3 regions of the Streptomyces sp. NPDC047869 genome follow, and region 1 is predicted to be linked to each of the others. Evidence: riboswitches for the same ligand, from Rfam matches in the RefSeq annotation. Region 1 holds a riboswitch; each other region holds the start of a gene.
The links. Region 1 has a riboswitch for cobalamin ahead of AB0924_RS09490 (ribonucleoside-diphosphate reductase subunit alpha). Riboswitches for the same ligand answer to the same signal wherever they lie in the genome.
Positions count from the first base shown of each region.

Region 2: linked by a shared signal. The riboswitch ahead of AB0924_RS18440 (CbtB-domain containing protein) and the one ahead of AB0924_RS09490 (ribonucleoside-diphosphate reductase subunit alpha) in region 1 are both predicted to bind cobalamin.
Region 3: linked by a shared signal. The riboswitch ahead of AB0924_RS01385 (HoxN/HupN/NixA family nickel/cobalt transporter) and the one ahead of AB0924_RS09490 (ribonucleoside-diphosphate reductase subunit alpha) in region 1 are both predicted to bind cobalamin.

Region 1 is NZ_JBEYRK010000005.1:193,883-199,245, forward strand. Features, by position in the region: gene AB0924_RS09475 (helix-turn-helix domain-containing protein) at 1-17, opposite strand, end outside; gene AB0924_RS09480 (hypothetical protein) at 110-364, shown strand; gene AB0924_RS09485 (ribonucleotide-diphosphate reductase subunit beta) at 277-1,290, opposite strand; gene AB0924_RS09490 (ribonucleoside-diphosphate reductase subunit alpha) at 1,290-3,674, opposite strand; cobalamin riboswitch at 3,798-3,936, opposite strand; gene mctP (monocarboxylate uptake permease MctP) at 4,072-5,363, opposite strand, start outside.
Region 2 is NZ_JBEYRK010000013.1:11,455-16,817, reverse strand. Features, by position in the region: gene AB0924_RS18470 (acyl-CoA dehydrogenase family protein) at 1-697, shown strand, start outside; partial or broken gene AB0924_RS18465 (hypothetical protein) at 740-895, shown strand; gene AB0924_RS18460 (hypothetical protein) at 999-1,193, shown strand; gene AB0924_RS18455 (phosphodiester glycosidase family protein) at 1,219-2,460, opposite strand; gene AB0924_RS18450 (DUF779 domain-containing protein) at 2,537-2,896, opposite strand; gene AB0924_RS18445 (histidine phosphatase family protein) at 2,983-3,585, opposite strand; cobalamin riboswitch at 3,691-3,835, shown strand; gene AB0924_RS18440 (CbtB-domain containing protein) at 3,871-4,092, shown strand; gene AB0924_RS18435 (CbtA family protein) at 4,118-4,882, shown strand; gene AB0924_RS18430 (spore photoproduct lyase family protein) at 4,989-5,363, opposite strand, start outside.
Region 3 is NZ_JBEYRK010000001.1:295,094-300,456, reverse strand. Features, by position in the region: gene AB0924_RS01395 (hypothetical protein) at 100-882, opposite strand; gene AB0924_RS01390 (nucleoside hydrolase) at 1,333-2,319, shown strand; gene AB0924_RS01385 (HoxN/HupN/NixA family nickel/cobalt transporter) at 2,351-3,436, opposite strand; cobalamin riboswitch at 3,465-3,670, opposite strand; gene AB0924_RS01380 (LAETG motif-containing sortase-dependent surface protein) at 3,808-4,740, opposite strand; gene AB0924_RS01375 (alpha-amylase family glycosyl hydrolase) at 4,999-5,363, shown strand, end outside.

The sequences.
Region 1 (5,363 bases):
GCCACGTTCCTCAGCATGCTGCCAGTGTGCCCCGAAGCTGGCAGTAAATCGAGGGTGTGCGGCAGTCCTGCCACTGTCGGTAAGGAGCATGCGGCGCGACAGTGGTGTCATGACCGGAAACCAGATCGAAGGCCTGATCGGAATGCTCACCACCCTGGGCATCCTGGTCCTCCTGATCCTCCCGTCCGTCCTCGGCATCGCCCGCGAAAGGCGCGTCGACCGACAGCTCAGGGAGGCTCAGGAGGCCCGGGGTGCGAAGAGCCGGGAGAAGGAGGTTCAGAAGTCCTCGTCCAGGTCGACCGTGCCCTCCACGGCCACCTGGTACGCCGACGGGCGGCGCTCGAAGAAGTTCGTCAGCTCCTGAACGCCCTGAAGCTCCATGAAGGAGAAGGGGTTCTCCGAGCCGTACACCGGGGCGAAGCCGAGGCGCGTCAGGCGCTGGTCGGCGACGCACTCCAGGTACTGCCGCATCGACTCGGTGTTCATGCCCGGGAGGCCGTCACCGCACAGGTCGCGCGCGAACTGCAGCTCGGCCTCGACGGCCTCCCGCAGCATGTCCGTGACCTGCCCTCGCAGTTCGTCGTCGAACAGGTCCGGCTCCTCCTTGCGGACGGTGTCGACCACGTCGAAGGCGAACGACATGTGCATCGTCTCGTCGCGGAACACCCAGTTGGTGCCGGTGGCCAGACCGTGCAGCAGACCCCGGCTGCGGAACCAGTAGACGTACGCGAAGGCGCCGTAGAAGAACAGGCCCTCGATGCACGCGGCGAAGCAGATGAGGTTCAGCAGGAAGCGGCGGCGGTCGGCCCTGGACTCCAGCCGGTCCAGCTTCTCGACCTCGTTGATCCACTTGAAGCAGAACCCGGCCTTCTCCCGGATGGAGGGGATGTTCTCCACCGCCGCGAACGCCGCCGCCCGGTCGTCCGGGTCGGGCAGATAGGTGTCCAGCAGCGTCAGGTAGAACTGGACGTGGACGGCCTCCTCGAAGAGCTGGCGGCTCAGATAGAGCCGGGCCTCGGGGGAGTTGATGTGCTTGTAGAGGGTCAGCACCAGGTTGTTCGCGACGATCGAGTCGCCCGTCGCGAAGAAGGCGACCAGACGGCCGATCAGATGCTGCTCGGCCGGCGTCAGCTTCGCGAGGTCGGCGACGTCCGAGTGGAGGTCGACCTCCTCGACGGTCCAGGTGTTCTTGATGGCGTCCCGGTAGCGCTCGTAGAAGTCCGGGTAGCGCATCGGGCGGAGAGTCAGCTCGAAGCCGGGGTCGAGCAGGTTCTTGGCTTCGCTGGTCATCACTGGCAGGCCTCGCAGGACTCGGGGTTCTCAAGGGAGCAGGCGACGGCGTCGGGGTCGGCGGCCTGCTGCACGGGGATGGGGGTCTGGGTCTGCGCCCGGGCGGCGCGGGCGATCCGGGTCGCCGGGCGCGAGCGCAGGTAGTACGTCGTCTTCAGGCCCGACTTCCAGGCGTACGCGTACATCGAGGAGAGCTTGCCGATGGTCGGCGTCTCCAGGAACAGGTTCAGCGACTGCGCCTGGTCGAGGAACGGGGTCCGGGCCGCCGCCATGTCGATCAGACCGCGCTGCGGGATCTCCCACGCCGTGCGGTACAGGGCCCGTACGTCCGCCGGGATCCAGGCGAAGTCCTGCACGGATCCGTTGGCGTCGCGCAGCGCCTCGCGGGTGCGGGCGTCCCACACGCCCAGCTCCTTCAGCTCCCTCACCAGGTACGAGTTGACCTGAAGGAACTCGCCGGACAGCGTCTCGCGCTTGAACAGGTTGGACACCTGCGGCTCGATGCACTCGTACACGCCCGCGATGGACGCGATCGTGGCCGTGGGCGCGATGGCCAGGAGCAGCGAGTTGCGCATGCCGACCTCGGCGATCCGTGCCCGCAGGGCCGCCCAGCGCTCCGGCCAGGTGAACTCGACCCCGTAGTGATCGGGGTGCAGGACGCCCTGCGCGGTACGGGTCTTCCGCCAGGCCGGCAGCGGGCCGTTGCGCTCGGCGAGGTCCGCGGAGGCCTCGTACGCGGCGAGCATGATCCGCTCGGCGATCCGGGAGGACAGGGCCCTGGCCTCGGGGGAGTCGAAGGGCAGCCGCAGCTTGAAGAAGACGTCCTGCAGGCCCATCGCGCCCAGCCCCACCGGACGCCAGTTGGCGTTCGACCGGCCCGCCTGCTCGGTCGGGTAGAAGTTGATGTCGACCACGCGGTCGAGGAAGGTGACGGCCGTGCGGACCGTCTCGTCGAGCCGCTCCCAGTCGAGGCCGCCGGCCGCCGTGTCCACGAAGGCGCCGAGGTTGACCGACCCCAGGTTGCAGACCGCGGTCTCGCCGTCGTCCGTGACCTCCAGGATCTCGGTGCACAGGTTGGAGGAGTGCACGACGTGGCCGGCGGTCGCCGTCTGGTTGGCGGTGCGGTTGGCGGCGTCCTTGAAGGTCATCCAGCCGTTGCCGGTCTGCGCGAGGGTGCGCATCATGCGGCCGTACAGGTCCCGGGCGGGCATCGTCTTCTTCGCGAGCCCGGCGGCCTCCGCCCTGCGGTACGCGGCGTCGAACTCCTCGCCCCACAGGTCCACCAGCTCCGGCACGTCCGCCGGCGAGAACAGCGACCACCGCTCGTCGGCGTCGACCCGGCGCATGAACTCGTCCGGGATCCAGTGCGCGAGGTTCAGGTTGTGCGTACGGCGGGCGTCCTCACCGGTGTTGTCGCGCAGCTCCAGGAACTCCTCGATGTCGGAGTGCCAGGTCTCCAGGTACACGGCGGCGGCGCCCTTGCGCCGGCCGCCCTGGTTCACCGCGGCCACCGAGGCGTCCAGCGTCTTCAGGAACGGCACGATGCCGTTGGAGTGCCCGTTGGTGCCCCGGATCAGCGAACCGCGGCTGCGGACACGGGAGTACGACAGGCCGATGCCGCCGGCGTGCTTGGAGAGGCGGGCGACCTGGTGGTAGCGGTCGTAGATGGAGTCCAGCTCGTCCAGCGGGGAGTCGAGGAGGTAGCAGGACGACATCTGCGGATGCCGGGTGCCGGAGTTGAAGAGGGTGGGGGAGGAGGGCAGGTAGTCGAGGCGGCTCATCAGCCCGTAGAGCGCGGCGACTTCGTCCACGGAGCGGGCGGTGTCGTCCTCGGCCAGCCCGGCGGCGACGCGCAGCATGAAGTGCTGGGGCGTCTCGATCACCTGGCGGGTGATGGGGTGGCGCAGCAGGTACCGGCTGTGCAGCGTGCGCAGGCCGAAGTAGCCGAAGCGGTCGTCGGCCGCCGGGTCGACCAGCGCGTCGAGCCGTTCGGCGTGCAGCCGTACGAACTCCGCGGTGCGGTCGGCGATGAGGCCCTCCCGGTGGCCCACGGCGACGGACCCGGTGAAGGACGTGACGCCCTGCGAGGCGGCCTCGGCGCGGATGGAGACGGTCAGCAGCCGGGCGGCCAGCCGGGAGTAGGCGGGGTCCTCGGAGATCAGTCCGGCGGCCGCCTCCGTGGCCAGCTCGCGCAACTCCGCCTCGTCGGCCCGGGCGGACCGGCCGCGCAGCGCGGCCGCGGCGACCCGGCCGGGGTCGGCGTCGGGGAGGTCGGCGGTCAGCTCGGTCAGGGTCCGCAGCAGCGCGGTACCGGGACCGTCGGTCTCCACCGGGGCTCCGCTCGCCGGGGTGGCTGAAGCCGGGTCGGCTGGCGCGATGGTCACGTGGGGCTCTCCCTCGCTCGGCACGGGGCCTTGCGGAGGGCAGGGGTCAGCGCGAGCGCGCACGGCGTCGCGTCCCCGGCCCATTCCACGAGGCCCGGACGTCGATGAGCACCCGGACCGGACGGCCGGGCGCGCGCTGCCGACAGGTCCTCGGACTGAAACAGGCGTGCGGAAACACGCAAGTACACCGTTGCGGGACAGTTCCGGATTCGCACCGGATTCCCCTGCGGCGACAGCGAGCATGAGCATACATCTAGTGCCGGGCTGTCGTGTCACCCCCACATGTTGTGCCTGTTGCGTGTTGTGGTGGCTCCGCAGGGTCAACTCGCATGACAGCGGGCCGCCGTGGGAGGTGCCCTCGGCGGCCCGCTGCGGGGTGGTTCGTGGCCGGCTCGCGCTAGTGGGCGCTGCCCGCGGTGGCCGGCGGGAGTTCCACCTCGACCCCCGGGTCGCCCGCGTCCGCCGTGTAGTCCTCCGGCCGGGTCTCGTCGAGGCCCTCCGGGGCCTTCACGGCCTTCAGGACGAAGGTGAGAACCACGGTGACCACGACGTTGAGCACGAACGCGGTGAGGCCGATGTAGCCGATCTCCCCGATGCCCGGGATCTCCTTCGCGGAACCGCCGAAGTGCTTCTGGGTCGGCGAGGCCACCCCGTACGCGGCGAGCGTGCCGTACACCATGCCGACCGCCCAGCCGGCGAGCAGCGCCCAGCGGTGGAACCAGCGGGTGAACAGGCCGCCGACCAGGGCCGGGAAGGTCTGCAGGATCCAGATGCCGCCCAGCAGCTGGAAGTTGATGGCGACCGTCTTGTCCATCGTCAGGACGAAGACCAGCGCGCCCACCTTCACCAGCAGCGACACGATCTTGGAGACCCGGGTCTCCTCCTTCGGCGTGGCGTCCGGCTTGATGAAGTCCTTGTAGATGTTGCGGGTGAACAGGTTCGCCGCCGCGATGGACATGATGGCCGCGGGCACCAGGGCGCCGATACCGATCGCCGCGAAGGCCACACCCGCGAACCAGTCGGGGAACATGTCCTCGAACAGCTGCGGGATCGCCAGCTGGCCGTTGGTGACCTTCACCCCGGCCGCGATCGCCATGAAGCCGAGCAGGGCCAGCAGACCCAGCATCAGCGAGTACAGCGGCAGGAGGGTGGTGTTGCGGCGGATCACCTCACGGCTCTTGGACGACAGGGTCGCGGTGATCGAGTGCGGGTACATGAACAGGGCGAGCGCGGAACCGAGCGCCAGGGTGGCGTACGTCCACTGGCCCGCCTCCGGCGGTGCGAGCGCGCCGCGCGGCTTGCCGGTCGCCGGGTTGACCTGGCTGAAGGCGTCGCCCGCCTTGGCGAAGACGTCGTCGAACCCGCCCAGCTTGATCGGGATGTAGATGATCGCCACCGCGATGACGATGTAGATCAGCGTGTCCTTCACGAACGCGATCAGGGCGGGGGCACGCAGACCGGACGAGTAGGTGTACGCGGCCAGTACGCCGAAGGCGATCAGCAGCGGCAGGTCCTTCACGAACCAGTTGGTGCTCTCGCCGCCGCCGACGCCCATCACGTCCAGCACCGCCTGGATGCCGACGAGCTGGAGCGCGATGTACGGCATCGTCGCGAGGATGCCGGTGACCGCCACGGCCAGCGACAGGCCCTTGGAGCCGAACCGCCCGCGTACGAAGTCAGAGGTGGTGA
Region 2 (5,363 bases), on a different contig from region 1:
CACGGCCCCGGGCGCCGGTCATCGCACCGCACGGCTGGAGAACGGCTCGCTGCACGGTGAGCTGACCGGCGTGGCGGACGCCGCCGCGGCCGACGTCCTGCTCGTCCCGGCCGACGACGGCGGGCTGTACGCCGTGCCCGCCGAGGCGGCGGCCGTCACCCCGCAGGTCTCCCTCGACCTGACCCGCCCGGTCGCCACCGTCACGCTCGACGGAGCGCCCGGCCGCCGCGTCGGCGACGCGGAACCGGCCGTACGGCGGGCCCTTCGGGCCGGCGCCGGACTGCTCGCCTCCGAACAACTGGGCGTGGCCGACTGGGCGCTGACCGAGACCGTGCGGTACCTGAAGGAACGCAAGCAGTTCAACCGGCCGGTCGGCGGTTTCCAGGCGCTCAAGCACCGGCTCGCCCAGCTCTGGCTGGAGGTCGTCAGCCTGCGGGCCGCCGCCCGCGCAGCCGCCGACGCCCTCGCGACCGGCGCGGACACCGACGTCACGGTGGCCGTCGCGCAGGCCTACGCCGGCCCGGTCGCCGTGCGCGCCACCGAGGAGGCGGTGCAACTGCACGGCGGCATCGGAATGACCTGGGAACACCCCGCGCACCTGCACCTCAAGCGGGCCAAGGCCGACTCGATCGCCTACGGCACCGCGGGCGCCCACCGGGAGGCGCTGGCCGCACTGGTCGACCTTCAGGCGCCCTGACACACGGCCTGTGAAGCCCGCCCCACCCGGGGCGGGCTTCTTCGTGCGCGCGCTGTCCGGTTCTGGGCCACCCCGGACACGGCGGGGCCGGCCCGTGACGCCCTGTGGGAGGAACTCCCCGCGGCCGGCGTCGACCACCTCGACACCGACGACCTCACCGGCCTGGGGACATTCCTCGACGCACACCCGTCCGCCTGACATCACACGATCGGAGGACACGTCAGCCACCCGGACAAACCCTCCGCTACGCCACACTTACGGCCGAACGCCGTTCAAGGGGGCGTGGCGGAGGAGGTTGACGATGGCCATTTCCATCTCTGTGGTGCTGCTGCTCCTGATCCTGGCGGTGGTGTTCATCCGCAACGGCGCGCTGAAGATGTCGCACGCCCTGGTCTGCATGCTGCTCGGGTTCTACCTGGCCAGCACCAGCATGGCGCCCACCATCCACAGCGGGCTCACCGCGACGGCCGACCTGGTGAGCAGCCTGCGGCCGTGACCAGCCCGCGGCCGTGAGCCGTGGGTCAGCCGGAGAAGACCCCGATGCCGTTGGGCACCGGGCGTTCGGCGCCGCCGCTCGGGTGGTTGCGGACCGTCACCCCGCTCGCGCCCGCGTCGCGGGTGACCATCTCGCTCGACCCGCCGCCGTCGAGGTTGAACGCGTCGGAGGCGCCCAGGCCGCGCATGGTGGCCGCCTCCTCGGCGATCGTCAGGCCGCTGCGGGAGTCGTCGGCGCCGTCCAGCGCGAGCAGCAGCAGCTGACGGCCGCCGCCCTTGAGACCCGCGACGGTGCGTACGGCGGAGGCGGTGTCGTCGAGTCCGGACAGCGGCGTGCCGTGGCGGAGCACCGGGTAGCCGCCGACCGCGAACGCGTAGGGGACCTTGGCGGTGGCCGCCACCAGGCCGTGGGTGACGGTCACCGCGTCGCCCGGGGCCAGCTCGCGCAGCTCCCGCGCCCCCTGTTCGCGGCCCACCAGGACGGTGGTGCCCGAGGGGATCGGACCGCCGCCCGGGGTGCCGGCGGCGCCGACCACCCGGCCGTGGCGCACCTTCACCTCGTAGGTGTCCGTCCCGCAGCCCGCCGCCCGGTCGGTGTCCGTGCCGCAGATGGCGCGCACCCGGGAGGCGCCGCCCCACCGGGAGGTGAAGGCGCCCACGGAGTTCTGCGGCAGCGCGTACTGGTTGAGGCCGCCCAGCGGGAGCTTCCCCCGCGGTGTGGTCACGGAGCCGGTGAGGGAGAGGCGGTCCATCCGCGCCCGCCGGTCGGTGCCCACGCCCAGCACCTCCCGCGTGGTGGTCCCGGGCGGCAGCGCCGGCCCGAACCGCTGGCCCTTGGGCACCGCCGCCTTGAGCGCCTGACCGCCCGCGACCGCCGGGCCCACGGTCGCACCGGTCGCCTCGACGCCCGGGTGCTGGGTCTCGGTGATGTCGAAGAAGTCGCCGTTGACACCCGCGACCGCGCCGGCCGTGTCGGCCAGCCGGGACACGGTCGCCCGGGCCGCCACCGCCCCGGGATGCAGCAGGTCCGTCCGGACGTGTGGATTGGCCAGGTCGACGGTGAGCAGATGGGCGTGGGTCCGTCCGGCCGCCGCCGTGATGTCGAACTCCCGGTACGTCACCCCGGGAGCGATCCGCCTGCCGGGTCCGCCGGCCGGCACGGCACCGGCCGGCGCCGCCCCGGCCAGGGCAGCGCCGGCCAGTACGCCGAACGCCGTGAGAACCGTGAGAACCGATCTGCCCGCCGCCGTCCGCCCGTCCCGATTCATCGCGCCCCCTGATGCCTCGTCAACTGCCGTCAGTGCTCAGGGGAAGTGCACCAGACGACGGTGACGTGCGGGGCGGCTAGGCGTCGACTACGCGAGAACGGGTGAGAAAACGCACCCCCTCGGGTGCCTCCAGCGAGAAACCGCTCCCTCGTCCGGGTACGACGTCCACGATCAGCCGGGTGTGGCTCCAGGCCTCGTACTGGCTCCGCGACATCCAGAAGGTCACGGGCTCCTCGACGCCGTCCACCGCCAGCTCGGCCAGCATCACGTCCGAACCGCCGGTGCGGAACTCGCCGTCCGGGTAGCACATGGGCGCGCTGCCGTCGCAGCAGCCGCCGGACTGATGGAACATCAGCGGTCCGTGCTCCGCCCGCAGCCGGCGTACCAACTCCGCGGCCTGTGGGGTGAGTTCGACGCGGGGCAGTTCCTCTTGCATGGTCACCGTCCTGGAGAGCCGGGGGCGTCGGACCCGGCCCAGTCTCACGGCCGGCCGCCACGGCGTCCAGGGGGCGGTGGCGTTCCTCAGCGGTCGGGGACGCCCTCCGGTTTGCCGCTCGTCCCGCCCAGGACGGTGGCCGGCGTGAGGTTCCAGCGCCCGGCCCGGCCGGTGAACCCGGCAGCGGTCAGGGGCGGTACGTCGATCCGCCAGAAGGCGGCCTCCGGAGCGCCGAGCACCCGCACGGTCACGGCGCGCACGACCTCCGGCTCGACCACCGCCACCGTGCGGCCGGCGGACCGGGCGGCCTCCTCCAGCCAGCCCCCGACCCGGGCGCACAGCAGGCGCACCGACTCGCCGCCGTGCGGGCTCGCCGCCGGGTCGGCCAGCCACCGGGCCAGCGCCTCCGGTTCCGCGGCGCCGACCTCCTCGAGTGTCCGCCCCCGCCAGCGGCCCATGTCGAGGCCGGCCAGGGCGGGTTCGGCACGTGCGTCGAGACCCAGCGCGGCCGCCGTCTCCCGGCAGCGGGCCGTGGGGGAGACGAGGGCCTCGGCGGCCGGCCGCAGTCCGTCCGCGGCCGACCGGGCGCGCGCGGCGCCCGCCGCGTCGAGTGAGCACCCGTCGTCGAAGCGGGCCTGCCGCAGGGCCGGGTTCATCGCCGGTGAGATCAACATCACTCGGCTCGTCATGAGGTCGCCTGCATGGTCAACAACCCTTTCGGCACAGGGATTTCACAGCGTACGGCGGCCGCGGGGCGCACCGCTCCGCACCCGTGCGCCCTTGGCCGCACCGGCGCTTCGCGGTACCTTCTCGGCGATATCGACGACGGAATGCGGAAGCCGGTGGGAATCCGGCACGGTCGCGCCACTGTAAGCCCCGTTCACACCACTCCTGGTGCGGGCCGGGCAAGTCAGACCCGCCCGTCGTCCCGTGCACCACCGAGCAGGGACGCGAGTTCCCCAGGAGGTCCTGCCATGGCGCAGTCCGCCGTTCAGCCCAGCACCAACCCCACCGTCATCCCCGCCAAGCTGCCGATCGGCGCCATCGCCCCCTGGGCGGTCTTCTTCGGCGTCCTGATGCTGGTCCTGCTGTACTTCGTCGGCGCCGAACAGGGCGCGACCTCCGTGATGTCCGGCGAGAACGTGCACGAGTGGGTGCACGACGCCCGGCATCTGCTCGGCTTCCCCTGCCACTGACCGGGGCGAGGAAGCGCACGAGCTCATGAACTCGGCAACTGTCCGGAACCTGTTGGTGCGTGGCATGCTCGCGGGACTCGCCGCGGGCCTGCTCGCCCTCGTCGTCGCCTACTTCCTCGGTGAGCCGCGTGTCGACTCGGCCATCGCCTACGAAGAGGCGCACTCCCACGAACACGGCGTGGAGGCGGTCTCCCGCACGATGCAGTCGACCGCCGGCCTGTCCACCGGCGTCCTCCTCTACGGCATCGCGTTCGGCGGCATCGCCGCCCTCGCCTACTGCTTCGCGCTGGGCCGCATCGGCCGCTTCGGGCCGCGCGCGAGCGCGCTGCTCCTGGCGGCCGCCGGCCTCGTCGCCGTCTACGTCGTGCCGTTCCTGAAGTACCCGGCCAACCCGCCGTCCGTCGGCGACCCCGACACGATCGGCAAGCGCACGACGCTGTACTTCCTGATGATGGTCCTGAGCGTGCTGCTGGCGGTCGCCACGGTGATCCTCGGCAAGCGGCTCGCCCCCCGCCTGGGCAACTGGAACGCGACGGTGGCCGCGGGCGCGTTCTTCCTGCTGGCCGCCGGGCTCGCCTACGCGTTCCTGCCGGCCGTCGACGAGGTCCCCAAGGACTTCTCCCCGAGCCTGCTGTGGCAGTTCCGCCTGGCGGCACTGGCCGTCCAGGCGACCCTGTGGACCGCGTTCGGGCTGGTCTTCGGCGTCCTCGCGGAACGTGTGCTCACCGCCGAGCGCACGGCCGGTGAGCGGCAGGACGCCGGTCCGCGCGCTCCGGCCGCGCACCACTGAGGCACCCCGCGCCCCGGCGTGAGGCACCGGTCCGCTCGCGGGCCGGTGCCTCACACGTCGTCGGCGGATCCCCGGCCGACGTCGGAGGCGGTCCGCGGGGCCGGGTTCAGAAGGCGTACCGGATGCGCAGCCAGGGAGCGTGCGCCGCGACGAGCCGGCGCAGGTCGTCCAGGGCCCTCGCTTTGACCAGGTGGTCGTAGCGCACGTTCAGCGCCCCGTTCTCGGAGCGTTTGCCCTGCTGGATGCCGGGCTGCCAGAGCACGTCCTCGGCGCGCGGATGCCAGCCGAGGTTGACCTCGTGCAGTTCCCGGTTGTGGGTCAGCATGATCACCTCGGCGGCCGCCTGCCGCTTGACCCGGTCCGGGAGCACGTCGTCGAGCCGCCGGAGCAGTTCGGCCCAGGCCTCCTGCCACCCGGGGCGCAGCACCACGGGGGAGAGGTTGAAGTGCACCTCGTACCCCGCGTCAAGGAAGTCGGCCGC
Region 3 (5,363 bases), on a different contig from region 1:
GCTTCCGGGCCGGGGCTCGGCGCGGTTCCGGTCGTGGTCCGTGTTCCCGGACGCCGGCCGGGCGCCCCCTGATGCGCTGGCCCGGGCTCTCCGGGCCTGTCAGACCTCGGCGCGGCCCTGCTTGCGGACGTCCGCCAGGCGCAGTGCGCCGATCTGGACGGCCGCCTGGGTCGCCTCGTTCGGCACGTCGCCCAGGCCCCCGTTGGTGAGCGCGAAGGAGTCCTCTCCGACGCGGACGGCGGCCACGTCCATCGTGAGGACGACGTCCTGGCCGCCGGACGTGGTGGTGTAGAGGGTGAGCCGCAGGCCCTGGCGCGCGTCACCGACCTCCGGCAGCGGAGCCTCCTGCACCTGGACGTCCTCCACCAGGCCGGTCTCCGTGGTGGCGGTGAACCGGGCGCACTTCGCCGGCATCGTCCGCAGCCAGGCCAGGGCGGCGTCGACGTCGGCCGGGCGGCGCGCGCCGATCTGGTAGCGGAGCTGGGCGTCGGTGTCGGCGTCGTCCAGGCCGACGGCGACCCGGCCGGGGGCGCCGAGCAGTTCGTCGGCGTAGAGCGCGTCGAGCAGGCGCTGGCACTCCGCCGTCCGCGAACTCGCCTTCAGCAGGGCGTCGCGCCAGGTGGCCGCCCCGCGCGTCGCCGACCAGGGGGCGCCGAGGTCGTTCTGGGTGAGGAGCGCGGCCCGGGCCTGATCGTCGGTGAGCAGGGCGCCGTCGCCCCGGCCGGACGCCTTCGGCGTGGGCGAGGCCGTGTCGATGGTGGGCAGCGGCTGCTCGGCGGTCGGCGGGTGCTCCAGGCCCAGGGCCGCGCAGCCGGTGAGGGCGAGGAGGCCGGCCGCGAGAGCGGCGAGCGGGAGGGCACGGGGGCGTATCGCGGCGGTCATCGGTGGGCCTCCTGTGCGGCCGGTGGTGGTGCCACCTCTCACGGCACCACCGCCCTCACCGGCCCACCAGCGCTCCGGGCCGTCCGGGTGAGAACGCGGGTCCGGCGGCATCGGGCGCGTCGGCGAGCGTCCCGCGGCTGTCCGGCCGCCTCGGCACCGCCGCCTCGGCACCGCCGCCTCGGCACCCGGCTCGGCACCGGCTCGGCACCACCGCCTCGGCACCGCCGCCTCGGCACCGGTTCGGTGCGAGCGCTGTGTGAACGCGCCTCGGCTCCCAGGCCCGCCCCCGGGGCCCGTTCCCGGCTGTCCGGACGGGGCTGGACGGGGATCGCCCGGATGTCCGCCTCCGGGGTGCCCGCGATCGCCGTGCGGCCGGGAATGCCGGGCGGCCGTAGGCTGAGGGGGCCTTCGTGGCGAGTCCTCGGGCCGCGGTGGCGGAAGGAGTCCGTCGTGGCCGGGCAGTCCGGTATTCCTGTGATCATCGACTGTGACACCGGCGTCGACGACGCCCTGGCCCTGCTGTTCGCCGTACGCCACCCGGGGATCGATCTGCGGGCCGTCACCTGCGTGGCCGGGAACACGGACGTGGACGGGGTGGTCCGCAACACCCTGACGGTGCTGGAGCGGGCCGGTGCCCCCGACATCCCCGTGGCACGCGGCGCCGAGCGCCCGCTGATCGAACCCGCCCGCTCGGCCCGGCACGTGCACGGCTCGGACGGCATGGGCGACCTGGGCCTGCCCGCGCCCACCCGCACCCCGGCCGACGTGGACGCCGTGACCCTGCTCCGCCGGGAGATCCTGGCCTCCCCCCGCCCGGTCACCCTCGTGCCCACGGCCCCGCTCACCAACATCGCCCTGCTGCTGCGCACCCACCCGGAGGTGACCCGCAACATCGAGCGGATCGTGTTCATGGGCGGCGCGGTCGCGACCGGAAACGCCACGCCGGTCGCCGAGTTCAACGTCTGGCACGACCCCGAGGCGGCGGCGGTGCTGCTCACCGCCGGAGTGCCGATCACGATGTACGGACTGGACGTCTTCATGCGGGTCGTCGTGCCCGGCACCGATGTGCACCGGCTGCGCGGCAGCGCCGATCCGGGCACCCGGCTGGCCGGGGAGCTCCTCGCCCACCGGCCCACCGCGCAGGGCGGCGAGCCGGAGGCCGAGGAGGCGGGCGGACTCGGTGACGCGGGCGCGGTGTGCGCGGTCGCCGATCCGGCGGGCATCACCACCCGGCGCCTGCCGGTCGAGGTCTGCCTCGCGCCCGGTCCGGCCCGCGGCCAGACGCTCGTCGACCGCCGCCCCCGCCCCGGCGAGTCCGAGATCCACGAGGGAGCCCGCGAACAGGCCCTGGTGGACGTGGCGTTGCAGGTGGACGTGGACCGCTTCGTGAAGCTGTACCTGGAGACCGTCGGGGGGCCTCAGGGACAGACGGGGTGAGGAACCGGAAGGGCAGGCCGCGGGTCCGGGGTCAGTCGGACGTCGCCGGGACCCGTGCCGCCCAGCGTTCCTCAACCCGCGCCAGCCGCCAGTACGCCAGCGCCGCCGCCCACACCACCACGAACAGCCCGACGATGACGTAGCCGACGCTGTCCAGGTCCAGCCCGGCGATCCAGCCGGTCACGGCGTCGCCCAGGTCGAACTTCTCGTGCAGGACCCCGACCAGCTCGATGGTGCCGATGAAGAAGGCGACGGCGATGGACAGACCGGTGATCGTGAGGTTGTAGAACACCTTGCGGACCGGGTTGGAGAACGCCCACTGGTAGGCGAAGTTCATGAACGTGCCGTCGAGGGTGTCGAACAGGCTCATCCCGGCGGCGAAGAGCAGCGGCAGGCACAGCACCGCGTACCAGGGCAGTCCGGCCGCCGCGCCCGAACCGGCCATCACCATCAGCGTGACCTCGGTGGCCGTGTCGAAGCCGAGCCCGAACAGGAAGCCCAGCGGGAACATCTGCCCCGGCCGGGACACCGACCTGGTCAGCCGCCCCAGCACGCGGTTCATGAAGCCCCGCGAGTCCAGGTGCTGTTCCAGCTCCCGCTCGTCGTAGGTACCGGACCGCATCGCCCGGAACACCCTCAGGATGCCGGCCAGCGCGACCAGGTTGAGGGCGGCGATGAGGTAGAGGAAGGTGCCGGAGATCGTCGTGCCCATGAAGCCGAGCACCTGGTGGGTGCGCGAGTGCTCGTCCATGACCCGGCCGGCGAGCCGGGTGCCGCCCGCGATCAGCAGGGCCAGCAGCACCACCACGCTGGAGTGCCCCAGCGCGAACCAGAAGCCCACCGACACCGGCCGTCTGCCGTCGGCCATCAGCTTGCGGGTGGTGTTGTCGATCGCGGCGATGTGGTCGGCGTCGAAGGCGTGCCGCATGCCGAGGGTGTAGGCGGTGACGCCGAGGCCGACGCCGAAGACGTCCTGCCCGACCTTGTAGTGCCCGGGGGCGACGAGCAGGAACAGCACCCCGAAGGCGACGACGTGCAGGGCGGCGATCACCGCCAGCAGCCCCGCCGTTCTGATCGTGTCCTCGCGTCGCCATCGGAAGGCAGCGGCATCGGCCATCGGATTCACGCTCCAGCACCTCGTGGATCATCTCGTGAGCTGCCGTGGCCGGTCTCCTGGCTTACGGGGTGGTGCGTTCGCCGTCCCTGCCTTCCCAGCCGTGGACACGGCCAGTGGCCCGGCGGACGCCGGACGGGACGGGAACTCCCCGATCACAGTGGCGAGGGCCGCGTCGGCATGGACCCCTGAGGGGCCGTCACCGACTTCCCGAGCACCACGGCCCGCCCACCGTAGGCAGGTGAACGCCCGTCCGTACAGCCGCACATCGGCGCGGGTACTCAAGATCACATACGGAACGACCCCCGCCGTCTCGCAGGCCTCGCGGCTGCCGCGAGCGGCGGGGGTCGTGGTGTGCGTGAGGAGGCGGGCGGTCAGCCCTGGGCGCCCCGCCTGCGGCGCGCGAGGACCACGAACGCGGCGCCGCCCGCGACCAGCACGGCGGCTCCGCCCGCGATCAGGCCCGAGTTGCCGCCGCCACCGGTCTCCGCGAGGTCGCCGCCGTCGTCACCGCCACCGTCCGGCGTGGGCGCCGAGCCGGCCCGCGACTCGGAGGCCGACGGGGCCGGCGCGGACTCCGAGGAGGCCGGGGACGGCGCCGCGGGCGACTCCGAGGCGCTCGGCGCGGGCGGTGCGGACTCCTCCGCGGGGGCGCTCGGCGACGGGGACTGCGGCTCCTCCGGGACGCTGGTGCAGTCCTTCGTGCCGCCGTTCCAGGCCGCGATCAGCTTGTCCTTGATGACCGGGTGGTCCGGGCCCTCGGGCAGGGCCCCGTGCTCGAAGCCGTCGTCCGCGCCGGACTTGCCGTCGAACCTGACCGCGCCCCGGTAGAGGTCGATCTGCGCGAAGCAGCCCGCGTCCGGTACCGAGATGTCGAGGGAGTCGGTCTCGCCCGGCTTGACGGCCACCGTGTCGAAGTCGACGAAGACCTGCTCACCGGAGGTGGCGAAGCTCGCGCCGTGGGCCAGGTAGGAGGCGAGCGAGGCGGTGCAGCCGGCGGCGTCCCCGGCGGCACGGACCTTGACGTGGACCTTGCCGTCCTCGCTCGGCCTGAGGTTCTGGTCGTCGACCTTCACCGAGTCGAAGAAGTTCACGCCGTCCAGCGAGAACTGGCAGCGGTCGGTGCCGGTCTCGGTGCCCGCGCCGGTGCCGGGCGTGTAGTGGCCGCCGGCCTTCCAGCCGTCACCGCCGTGCGTGCCGTGGGCCCAGGCGCCGGAGGCGGCGGCGATCGAGGCGGCGCAGAGGGCGATCGACGCGGCGCCCGTCCCCAGCAGGCGGCGCGCGGTGACACGTCTGGCTATGGACATGGATATCCCATCGCAGAAGCTCGAGTGAGCGAAGAAGTCAGAAGAGACACGCGGCCCATCGGTCATATGCGCCACAGTGTGAGGCCATGGTGATCGGCCCTGCTGAAACCTGTCAACCTGCGTGAATACAGGGGTCGTTCATGGGGCCGTCACAACTCCATCACACGAGGAATGATCCACTCCTCATCGTCCGAAGGTTCCCTTTCCGGGCAATGTGGACAGTCTCTGTACTGTCGTCCTTCCCCGAAGGGAGCCCGTATGGCAGACCTCTCGTCCCGGAACCCCGACTGGTGGCGCCAGGCCGTCGTCTACCAGGTGTATCCGCGCAGCTTCGCCGACGCCGACGGCGACGGGCTCGGTGACCTCAGGGGAGTCACCCAGCGCCTGAACCACCTCGCCACGCTCGGCGTCGACGCGCTGTGGCTGAGCCCCTTCTACCCCTCGGAACTGGCCGACGGCGGCTACGACGTCGCCGACCCCCGGGACGTCGACCCCCGCCTCGGCACCCTGGACGACTTCGACGCCATGGCGGCCGAGGCGCACCGGCTCGGTCTGAAGGTCGTCGTCGACATCGTCCCCAACCACACCTCGCACCAGCACCCCTGGTTCCAGGAGGCGCTGCG